2 linked regions of the Aromatoleum petrolei genome follow. Each later gene encodes a partner of the first gene's protein in a complex. Links are inferred from orthologs where the notes say so. Each region holds a gene or a part of one and is shown on either strand. Other genes may lie near its edges.

Region 1 (4,839 bases):
TGCGCGCTTGCGCTGCGGCTCCTCCGCCGCTTGATAGACGCCCAGGCCGGCGTCCAGAAGGGTCTTCAGGATCTTGACGCGACGTTCGATGCGGTCGAGGAAGACGGCCTGTACGTCATTCGGGACTGCGGGCATGAGCTTCTCCTTGATTTTGCGGGCGGCGCCTCGCGGCGGTCGCCGTATTGTCCGGAATACTCGCGGTGGTTTCGCTTCAAATTGTAAGCGCGAATACCCACGTTGCTGTATTCAGGCGCATGACGGTGGGGCAAGCATCCGTTTGAGGTAGCGGCCGGTGTGGCTGTCGGGGTGGGCAGCGAGCGCTTCGGGCGGGCCGCTGCACAGGATGCGGCCACCGCGGTCGCCCCCTTCGGGGCCGAGGTCTACCAGCCAGTCGGCGGTCTTGATGACGTCGAGGTTGTGCTCGATGACGACGATGGTGTTCCCGTGGTCGCGCAGGCGGTGGAGTACGCCGAGCAGGAGTTCGATGTCGCGGAAGTGCAGGCCGGTGGTGGGTTCGTCGAGGATATAGAGGGTGCGGCCGGTGTCGCGCTTGGAGAGCTCCAGCGCGAGCTTGACGCGCTGGGCTTCGCCGCCGGACAGCGTGGTGGCGCTCTGGCCCAGGCGGATGTAGCCGAGGCCGACGTCCATCAGCGTTTCGAGCTTGCGCGCGACGGTCGGGACAGCGCGGAAGAATTCGAGGGCGTTCTCGACCGTCATGTCGAGCACCTCGTAGATGGTCTTGCCCTTGTAGCGGATCTCCAGCGTCTCGCGGTTGTAGCGTTTGCCGTGACACACGTCGCAGGGGACGTACATGTCGGGCAGGAAGTGCATTTCCACCTTGATCATGCCGTCGCCCTGGCAGGCTTCGCAGCGGCCTCCCTTGACGTTGAAGGAGAAGCGGCCGGGGCCGTAGCCGCGCGCGCGTGCGTCCGGGACGCCGGCGAAGAGTTCGCGCACGGGCGTCAGCAGGCCGGTGTAGGTCGCGGGGTTGGAGCGCGGGGTGCGGCCGATGGGGCTCTGGTCGACGTTGATGACCTTGTCGAAGTGGTCGAGGCCGTGCACGGCGCTGAACGGGGCAGGTTCCGTGGTCGAGCCGTAGAGGTGCCGGGCGGCGAGCGCGTACAGGGTGTCGTTGATGAGAGTCGATTTGCCTGAGCCGGAGACGCCGGTGATGCAGGTGAACAGGCCGACAGGGATGGTCAGTTCGACATTCTTGAGATTGTTGCCGGTGCAGCCCTCGAGTCGCAGGTGGCGTTCGGGATCGGGGGCGGAGCGGCGTCTCGGGACGGGAATGGTGTAGCGGCCGGCGAGGTAGGCGCCGGTGAGCGACGCGTCGCTCGCGACGATCTCGGCCGGGGTGCCGCGCGCGACGATCTCGCCGCCGTGCACGCCGGCGCCGGGACCCATGTCCACCACGTAGTCGGCGCAGCGGATGGCGTCTTCGTCGTGCTCGACGACGATGACGGTGTTGCCGAGGTCGCGCAGCTGACGCAGCGTGCCGAGCAGGCGGTCGTTGTCGCGCTGGTGCAGGCCGATGGAGGGCTCGTCGAGGACGTACATGACGCCGGTGAGGCCGGAGCCGATCTGGCTGGCGAGGCGGATGCGCTGCGCTTCGCCGCCGGAAAGGGTGTCGGCGGAGCGGTCGAGCGAGAGGTAGTCGAGGCCGACGTTGATCAGGAAGCTGATCCGGTCGGAGATCTCCTTGACGATCTTGGCCGCGACGAGGCCGCGGTGGCCGGCAAGAGCGAGGCCGTCGAAGAAGGCCTTGCATTCGCCCAGCGGCATGCGGCTGACTTCGTGCAGCGAGCGGTCGCCGATGAGCACATGGCGCGCCTCGGTGCGCAGGCGTGTGCCGTGGCAGCTCGGACAGGCCTGCGTGGCGCGGAGCTTGGCGAGCTCCTCGCGCACGGCGGTGGAGTCGGTCTCGCGGTAGCGGCGGTCGAGGTTGGGGACGATGCCTTCGAAGGGGTGTTCCTTGGCGACCATGCGTCCGGCGTCGGAGAGGTAGCGGAAGGCGATCTTGTGGCGGCCGGAGCCGTGCAGCACGACCTGCCGGACCTCGTCGGGCAATTCGCCGAACGGGGTGTCGATGTCGAAGCCGTAGTGGTCGGCGAGGCTTGCGAGCATCTGGAAGTAGAACTGGTTGCGGCGGTCCCAGCCGCGGATCGCGCCGGCGGCGAGCGAGAGCTCGGGGTGGGCGACGACGCGGGCGGGATCGAAGAATTCGACCTGGCCGAGGCCGTCGCACTTGGGGCAGGCGCCTGCGGGGTTGTTGAACGAGAAGAGGCGCGGCTCGAGTTCGGCGAGCGCGTAGCTGCACACCGGGCAGGCGAAGCGGGCGGAGAAGAGGTGTTCGGTGCCGGTGTCCATCTCGACCGCGATGGCGCGGCCGTCGGCGTGGGTCAGCGCGGTCTCGAAGGATTCGGCGATGCGGCCGCGCTGGTCGGCGCGGACCTTGAGGCGGTCGATGACGACTTCGACGGTGTGGCGGCGGCCCTTTTCGAGCGCGGGCATGGCGTCGAGTTCGGCGATGCGGCCATCGACGCGCACGCGCACGAAGCCCTGCGCGCGAAGGTCGGCGAAGAGGTCGCTCTGCTCGCCCTTGCGGTGGGCGACGACGGGCGCGAGGATCATCAGGCGCGTGTCTTCGGGCAGGGCGAGGACGTGGTCGACCATCTGCGAAACGGTCTGCGCCTCCAGCGGGTGCTCGGGATGGTCGGGGCAGTGGGGGGTGCCGGCGCGCGCGTAGAGCAGGCGCAGGTAGTCGTGGATCTCGGTGATCGTGCCGACCGTGGAGCGCGGGTTGTGGCTGGTGGCTTTCTGCTCGATCGAGATCGCGGGCGACAGACCCTCGATCAGGTCGACGTCCGGTTTCTCCATCAGCTGCAGGAACTGGCGTGCGTAGGCCGACAGGGATTCGACGTAGCGGCGCTGGCCTTCGGCGTAGAGCGTGTCGAAGGCGAGCGAGGACTTGCCGGAGCCGGACAGCCCGGTGATCACGGTCAGCCGGTTGCGCGGCAGCTCGAGGCTGATGTTCTTGAGATTGTGGGTGCGGGCGCCGCGAATGCGGATTTCGTCCATGGGGCGGGCTGACGAAGGGTAACGCGCCACTATACGAGAGAACGTCGACGCAAGCCAAACCGGCGGGCGACGGGTGCTAGAATCGCCGTTTTGTTTCAGCCCTGAGAACGATGGCCCGACCCGAGCACGATCCGATGACCCCCGCAGAACGCCGGGCGGGCGCGAGCCTTGCGGCGATCTTCGCGCTGCGCATGCTCGGGCTGTTCCTGATCCTGCCGGTGTTCTCGGTGCACGCGCATCAGCTTCCCGGGGGTGACAACCTGACCCTGGTCGGGTTGGCGATCGGTGCCTACGGGCTGACGCAGGCCTTTCTGCAGATGGCCTACGGCGTGGCCTCGGACCGCTTCGGGCGCAAGCCGGTGATCGTGTTCGGACTCGTGCTGTTCGTGATCGGCAGCGCCGTCGCGGCGGTCGCCAGCGACATCGGGACGGTGATCGCGGGGCGGGTGCTGCAGGGCGCCGGCGCGATCTCGGCGGCGGTCACCGCGCTCGCGGCGGATCTGACGCGCGACCAGCACCGCACCAAGGTGATGGCGATGATCGGCTCCAGCATCGGGCTGGTGTTCGCGCTGTCGATGGTGGCGGCGCCGCTTCTGTATAATGCGATTGGCATGAGCGGGATCTTCTGGCTGACGGCCATCCTCGCGGCCGCGGCGATCGGTGTGGTGCTTTACGTGGTGCCGGCTGCGCCGCCAGTGCCGCGCGCGCCGACCGGGTTGTTCGGCGAGGTGTTCCGCGACGGCCAGCTGATGCGGTTGAACGTCGGGGTATTCGTGCTGCACCTGATCCAGACGGCGATGTGGGTGATGGTGCCGGCCGCGCTGGTGAGCGGTGCGAACCTGCCGCTGCCGGAGCACTGGAAGGTCTATCTGCCGGCGGTCGTGCTGTCGTTCGCGGCGATGGTGCCGGCGGTGATCGTCGCGGAGCGGCGCAACCGCATGAAGCAGGTGTTCGGCGCTGCGGTCGCCCTGCTGGTGATCGTGCAGGCGGGACTCTTCGCCTTCGGCGAGAGCGCCGTGACGCTGGGACTGTGGCTGACGTTGTTCTTCGTCGCCTTCAACGTACTCGAGGCGATCCTGCCGTCGTGGATCTCCAAGGTGGCGCCGGCGCACGCGAAAGGAACGGCGCTGGGCCTGTACAACACCCTGCAGTCGGCCGGGCTGTTCATCGGCGGCATGCTGGGGGGCTGGCTGGCCGAGCACTTTGGCAGCGGCGCCGTGAACCTCGTGTGCGGCGTGCTCGCCGTGATCTGGCTGCTGCTGGCAGCCTCAATGAATCCGCCCGCCCGCCGTGTGACGCCGGCGTCGGCGGCACACTAACCTGAAACATCGGAGGAGAACCTCATGGCTTCCCTGAACAAAGTCATCCTGATCGGCAACCTGGGCCGCGATCCGGAAACCCGCTATGCGCCGAGTGGCGACGCGATCTGCAACATCACCGTGGCGACGACCGAGACGTGGAAGGACAAGCAGAGCGGCGAGCGCAAGGAGGCGACCGAGTGGCACCGCGTGGTGTTCTTCGGGCGGTTGGCCGAGATCGCCGCGCAGTACTTGCGCAAGGGTAGCCAGATCTACGTCGAGGGGCGCCTGCAGACGCGCAAGTGGCAGGACAAGGACGGCCAGGACCGCTACACGACCGAGATCCGCGGCGACGAGATGAAGATGCTGGGTTCGCGTCAGGGTGGCGGCGGTGGCGATGCGCCAATGGGCGGTGGCTACGAGGCCCCGTCCGCACCGGCGCGCCAGGCCCCGCAGCAGG
Region 2 (6,382 bases), 2.8 Mb from region 1 along the record:
TCAACCACTTCTACCCCGGCACGAGCGTCTTCTCGTTCGGGACGGCCGGCTGCAACCTCGCGTGCAAGTTCTGCCAGAACTGGGACATCTCCAAGTCGCGCGATATGGACCAGTTGATGGACGCGGCCTCGCCCGAGGAAATTGCCCGCACGGCCGCTGACTGGGGCTGCGCCAGCGTTGCCTTCACCTACAACGACCCGGTGATCTTTGCCGAATACGCGATCGACACCGCCAAGGCGTGCCACGAACTCGGGCTAAAGACCGTCGCCGTCACCGCAGGCTACATCACCGAACTCGCGCGGCCCGATTTCTACGCCCACATGGACGCCGCCAACGTCGACCTCAAGGCCTTCACGGACGATTTCTACGTCAAGGAGTGCGGCGCACATCTGCAGCCGGTGCTCGACACGCTCAAGTGGCTGGTGCACGACAGCGATGTCTGGGTGGAGATCACGACGCTGCTGATTCCGGGGCTCAACGACTCGGAAGACGAGATTCGCGCGCTGTCGCAGTGGGTCGCGAAGGAGCTGGGCAGTGAAGTACCGCTGCATTTTTCCGCCTTCCATCCCGACTACAAGCTCACCGACATTCCGCCCACCCCGCCTGCGACGCTGACACGCGCCCGCCGCATCGCGCTCGCGGAGGGGCTGAAGCACGTCTACACCGGCAACGTGCATGACCGCGAAGGCGGCGTCACGCACTGCACGCACTGCGGCGCGGCGGTCATCGAGCGCGACTGGTACGAGATCCTCGATTACGCCCTCGACGACAAGGGCGCCTGCCGCAAGTGCGGCACGGCACTCGCGGGCCGCTTCGGTCACTATTCAACGCCCTTCGGTTCGCGCCGCATTCCGGTCGCCATCCATCGCCAGCCCGCCACCCCCGCCAGAACCTGATCCGGACTCGCCCGACCGTGAAACTGCGAACCACTGACATCAGCATCCCCTTCGAGCACATCTGGCTCAGCGGCGAACTGGTCCATGCGCCCGACGTGGCCGGCCTCGCGGTCGTGCTGCGACCGGCCGGCAGCCCGTTCGCGCAGTCGCGCGACCTGCGCGTGGCGCGCGAGCTGCAGCGAGCCGGTTTTGCGACCCTGCTCATCAACCTGCTCACCGCCTACGAGGAAACGCGCGACCCGGACGCCCGCTTCAACGTGCCGCAGATGGCGAACCGGGTGGTGGCCGTGCTCGAATGGATCGACCATCAGCCGCCGCTCGCCGGACTGGGGGTGGGACTGGTCGCCTCGGACACCGCAAGCGGGGCAGCGATTCGTGCTGGATGGAAGGCTGCCGACCGACTCGCGGCGATCGTGTGCCGCGCCGGGCGGCCCGATCTCGCCGGCCTGACGCCGCTCAACACACTCACCGTGCCGCTGCGCATGGTGGTGGGCAGCGACGACCCGCAGGCCGACATGATCCGTCAGGCCGTCGAACACCTGCGCTGCGCGCACGACTGGCACGTGATCGCGGGGGTGTCGGACGGATTCCGCGAACCGGAAGCCATCGAACGCTTCGGCGAACTCGCGGCCGACTGGCTGCGGGAGAAACTACCCGCGCCCGGCCCGGTCGAGCAACGCATTCACGACGGCACCGCCGCTGGAACGGCATCGTGCGGAACGGCAGACCAATCCGCGTCGTCGCATCCCCTATAATTCGCCCCTCGTTTCCCCCTTCCCATACGTCCGTCTGCGGCCCGGCCGCAACAGCCCGATGTCCCGACCGCTCGACGCCCTGATTCCGCAGCTCGCCTCATTCGCCTTTCCGAAACCTGGCGCACGCCTTGACCTCCCAGCACTCGCCGGCTCCGCCGATGCGGTCGCCATCGCGCAGCTCGCCTCCCGCGGGCGCTGCCTGCTGCTGGTCACGGCCAACCCGCTCGACGCCCAGCGGCTGCAGGACGAGATCGCCTGGATCGCGCCGGGCCTGCGCACCCACCTCTTGCCCGACTGGGAAACCCTCCCGTACGAGAGCTTCTCGCCGCACCAGGACCTGATCTCCGAGCGGCTGTCGACCCTCTACGCGGTGAGCCGCGGCGAGGCCGACATCGTCCTCGTGCCCGCCTCCACGGCGCTGTACCGCATGGCGCCGCCTGCCTTCCTCGCGGCCTACACCTTCTTCCTGAAGCAGGGTGCGAAGCTCGACGTCGACCAACTGCGCAACCAGATGGCGGTCGCCGGCTACACCCACGTCACGCAGGTCGTCAGCCCCGGTGAGTTCTCCGTGCGCGGCGGGCTCGTCGACCTCTACCCGATGGGCGCGGCCCTGCCCTTCCGCATCGACCTCTTCGACGACGAGGTCGAGAGCATCAAGACCTTCGATCCGGACACTCAGCGCACCGTCTACCCGGTGCCCGAGATCCGCATGCTGCCCGCACGCGAATTCCCGATGGACGAGAAGGGACGCACGCACTTCCGCAGCCGCTTCCGCGAGACCTTCGAGGGCGACCCTTCGCGCGTGTCGCTGTACAAGGACGTGTCGAACGGCATCGCGCCGGCGGGCATCGAGTACTTCCTGCCGCTGTTCTTCGACGACACGGCGACGCTGTTCGACTACCTGCCGGCCGATGCCGCGGTGGTCCTGCACCGCGACGTTCCCACCGCGATCGACGAGTTCTGGCGCGACACGCGCTCGCGCTACGACTTCCTCAAGGGCGACCGCACTCGCCCGGTGCTGCCGCCCGAAGCGCTGTTCCTCGGGCAGGAATCCTTCTACGCCGCGCTCAAGGATCGCCCGCGCGTCCAAATCGCCGCGCCCGATGCCGGCGCCGAAGCCGCCGCGGCGGCGGCGCTTCCCGACTTGTCCGTGGAGCGCAAGGCGACCGATCCGCTGCACCGCCTCAAGGCTTTCCTCGAAGGCGACTGGGCCGGGAGCGGCGGTCGGGTGCTGGTGCTGGCCGACGCGCCGGGCCGGCGCGAGACGATCTCGGAGTTCTTCGCCGAGTACGGCCTGAAGCCTGCCGCAAGCGCGGACTTCGCGGGCTTTCTCGCGTCGGCCGAGTCGCTCGCGCTGGGAGTCGGCCCGCTCGCGACCGGCTTCCTGCTGCCCGACGCGAAGATCGCGATCGTCACCGAATCCGAGCTGTACGCCGCGACCACACGCACGCGCGCCCGCCGCGACGCGCGCAAGGCCGCGACGATGGAGGGCTGGCTGCGCGACCTCTCCGAGCTCAGACCGGGCGACCCCGTCGTGCATGAATCGCACGGCATCGGCCGCTACCTCGGCCTGATCCACATGGACCTCGGCGAGGGGCAGACCGAATTCCTCGACCTGGAGTACGCCAACGGCGACAAGCTCTATGTGCCGGTCGCGCAGCTGCACGTGATCTCGCGCTACGCCGGCGCCGACCCGGAGGCGGTCGAACTGCACCGCCTCGGCTCCGGCCAGTGGGACAAGGCCAAGCGCAAGGCCGCCATGCAGGTGCGCGACACCGCGGCCGAGTTGCTGGCCCTGTACGCACAACGCGCGGCCCGCGCCGGCCATCGCTTCGACTTCAAGCAGCACGACCTCGACGCATTCGCCGAAGGCTTCGGCTTCGAGACCACGCCCGACCAACAGGGCGCGATCGACGCCGTCATCGCCGACATGAAGTCCGGCCGCCCGATGGACCGCCTCGTGTGCGGCGACGTCGGCTTCGGCAAGACCGAAGTCGCCCTGCGCGCGGCCTTCATCGCCGTGGCCGACGGCAAGCAGGTCGTCGTGCTGACGCCGACCACGCTGCTGGCCGAGCAGCACTACCAGACCTTCTCCGATCGCTTCGCCGATTTCCCCATCCGCATCGCCGAGCTGTCGCGCTTCAAGAGCGCCAAGGAACAGACCGAAGCCCTCAAGCAGCTCGGCGAAGGCAAGGTGGACATCATCATCGGCACCCATCGCCTGCTGCAGAAGGACGTGCAGTTCAAGCGCCTGGGCCTCGTCATCATCGACGAGGAGCACCGCTTCGGCGTGCGCCAGAAGGAGGCGCTGAAGGCACTCCGGAGCGAGATCGACATCCTGACGCTCACCGCGACGCCGATCCCGCGCACGCTGGGCCTCGCGCTCGAAGGGCTGCGCGAGTTCTCGGTTATCGCGACCGCGCCGCAGAAGCGGCTCGCGATCAAGACCTTCGTGCAGCGCTGGAGCAAGGGCATCGTCCGCGAGGCGGTGCTGCGCGAGTTCAAGCGTGGCGGACAGGTGTACTTCCTGCACAACGAGGTCGAGACCATCGAGAACGTGCGCAACGACCTGGCGGAGCTCTTGCCCGAAGCGCGCATCGTCGTCGGCCATGGCCAGCTACCCGAGCGCGAGCTCGAGCGTGTGATGCGCGACTTCACCTCGCAGCGCGCCAACCTGCTGCTTTGCACGACCATCATCGAAACCGGCATCAACATCCCGACCGCCAACACCATCATCATCAACCGCGCCGACCGCTTCGGCCTCGCGCAGCTGCACCAGCTGCGTGGCCGCGTCGGGCGCAGCCACCACCAGGCCTACGCGTACCTGTTGACCGACGCACATGCGAAGCCGACAACGCAGGCGCAGAAGCGCCTCGAGGCGATCACGATGATGGAGGAGCTGGGTTCCGGTTTCTACCTCGCAATGCACGATCTGGAGATCCGCGGCGCGGGCGAGGTGCTAGGTGAAAACCAGTCCGGCGAGATCCAGCAGGTGGGTTTCAGCCTGTACACCGAGATGCTCAAGCGTGCCGTGCGCGACCTGCAGGCCGGCAAGGAACCGGACCTCAGCCAGCCATTGGAAGTCGTCTCCGAGATCAACCTCCACACGCCCGCGCTGCTGCCCAATGACTACTGCCCCGACGTGCAGGAGCGCCTGACGCTCTACAAGCGACTCGCGAACTGCGAAGCGGAAGACGAACTGCGCAGCCTGCAGGAAGAGCTGATCGACCGCTTTGGCGAGCTCCCGCCACAGACGCAGGCCCTGATCGAATCGCACCGACTGCGCCTGCTGGTGAAGCCTTTCGGTGTCGCGAAGCTCGACGCCAGCGACGCGCAGATCAGCGTGCAGTTCGGCCCCAACCCGCCGATCGACCCGGTCAAGGTCATCATGCTGATCCAGAAGGATCGCAGCACGAAGATGTCCGGCCCCGACCGCCTGATCCGCAAGGCGAGCCTGCCGAACCTCAAGCAGCGCGTGCAGGGCGTCCGGGAGCTGCTGGACGCCGTGAGGGCCTGATCCGCACGGTATCGCGCCCCGGCCTTGCACTCGCGCGGCCGCACAGCCCCGGGCGGGGAACCGCGATTTCGACGCTGACACACGCCCGCCGCGCTCAAGGCCGAGCCGAAAGCCGCATCGTCGCCTGCCCCCTCTTCGCTTTGTAACCCACATCACCGATTAAAACATTAGACTATTCTAATGTTACTATCGGTTCGTGCACGTCGGGCCCTTCGGGCGCGCCGATGCAGTCGGAGGGAAAGCGCAATCGCTGCCTCCCTCCGCCGCCGACAGACCCGGTCACCGGGCGCCCGCAATCGACAAACGGAGGAGACAATGGCTCACATCGTAATCATCGGGGCTGGCATCGGCGGCATGCCGATGGCCTACGAAATGAAACAGCTCGCGCGCCCGGGGGACGAGGTGACGGTGATCGCGAACACGGCGACCTTCCACTTCGTGCCATCCAACCCCTGGGTCGCCGTCAACTGGCGCAAGCGTGGCGAAATCGAACTCGAAATCGCTCCCTTGCTCGCCGCGCGCAAGATTCGCTTCATCCAGCAGGCTGCGGCCCGCGTGCATCCCGGACGAAATCAGGTCGAGCTCGCCGATGGCAGTTTCGTCGACTACGACTATCTCGTGATCGCGACCGGACCACGCCTCGCCTTCGAGGAGATTCCCGGCCTCGGGCCCGACGGGCATACGCAGTCGATCTGCCACGTCGACCACGCCACGACGGCGGCGGGCGTCTGGTCGGACTTCATCGCCGACCCCGGCCCCATCGTCGTCGGCGCCGTCCAGGGCGCCTCCTGCTTCGGGCCGGCCTACGAATTTGCGTTCATCATGGAAACCGACCTGCGCAAGCGCAAGCTGCGCGACCGGGTGCCGATGACCTTCGTGACCTCCGAGCCCTACATCGGCCACCTGGGGCTAGGCGGCGTCGGCGACTCCAAGGGCATGCTCGAATCGATGTTCCGCGAGCGGCACATCAAGTGGATCTGCAACGCCAAGGTGACGCGTGTCGAAGACGGCAAGATGTTCGTGACCGAGCACGACGACGAAGGCAAGCCGAAGAAGGAACACGAGTTGCCGTTCCGTTACTCGATGATGCTGCCCGCCTTCAAGGGCGTCGACGCCGTCTTCGGCGTTGAGGGCCTGAGCAACCCGCGCGGTTTCGTGCCCATCGACGCCTACCAGCGCAACCCGGCCTATCCGAACGTCTACGCGATCGGCGT

Evidence for each region.
Region 2: the proteins of uvrA (region 1) and mfd are in contact, whole or in part, in a crystal structure (PDB 4DFC), measured with the Escherichia coli proteins. The link is inferred for Aromatoleum petrolei from one-to-one orthologs.

What each region holds. Positions count from the first base shown.
Region 1 is NZ_CP059560.1:2,068,990-2,073,828, reverse strand. What follows is about bases 47-3,449. They hold uvrA (excinuclease ABC subunit UvrA), read right to left. Parts: upstream 3,082-3,449; coding sequence 247-3,081; downstream 47-246. Other genes in these bases: ToN1_RS09430 (MFS transporter), read left to right, coding at 3,216-3,449; ToN1_RS09440 (hypothetical protein), read right to left, coding at 47-135. Outside these bases: more of ToN1_RS09440, read right to left, coding at 1-46; more of ToN1_RS09430, read left to right, coding at 3,450-4,400; ssb (single-stranded DNA-binding protein), read left to right, coding at 4,425-4,839. UniProt on the Escherichia coli protein: The UvrABC repair system catalyzes the recognition and processing of DNA lesions. UvrA is an ATPase and a DNA-binding protein. A damage recognition complex composed of 2 UvrA and 2 UvrB subunits scans DNA for abnormalities.
Region 2 is NZ_CP059560.1:4,849,000-4,855,381, reverse strand. Bases 1,326-5,368 are described here. They hold mfd (transcription-repair coupling factor), read left to right. Parts: upstream 1,326-1,709; coding sequence 1,710-5,168; downstream 5,169-5,368. Other genes in these bases: ToN1_RS22210 (dienelactone hydrolase family protein), read left to right, coding at 1,326-1,651. Outside these bases: amrS (AmmeMemoRadiSam system radical SAM enzyme), read left to right, coding at 1-896; more of ToN1_RS22210, read left to right, coding at 914-1,325; ToN1_RS22200 (NAD(P)/FAD-dependent oxidoreductase), read left to right, coding at 5,484-6,382. UniProt on the Escherichia coli protein: Couples transcription and DNA repair by recognizing RNA polymerase (RNAP) stalled at DNA lesions. Mediates ATP-dependent release of RNAP and its truncated transcript from the DNA, and recruitment of nucleotide excision repair machinery to the damaged site.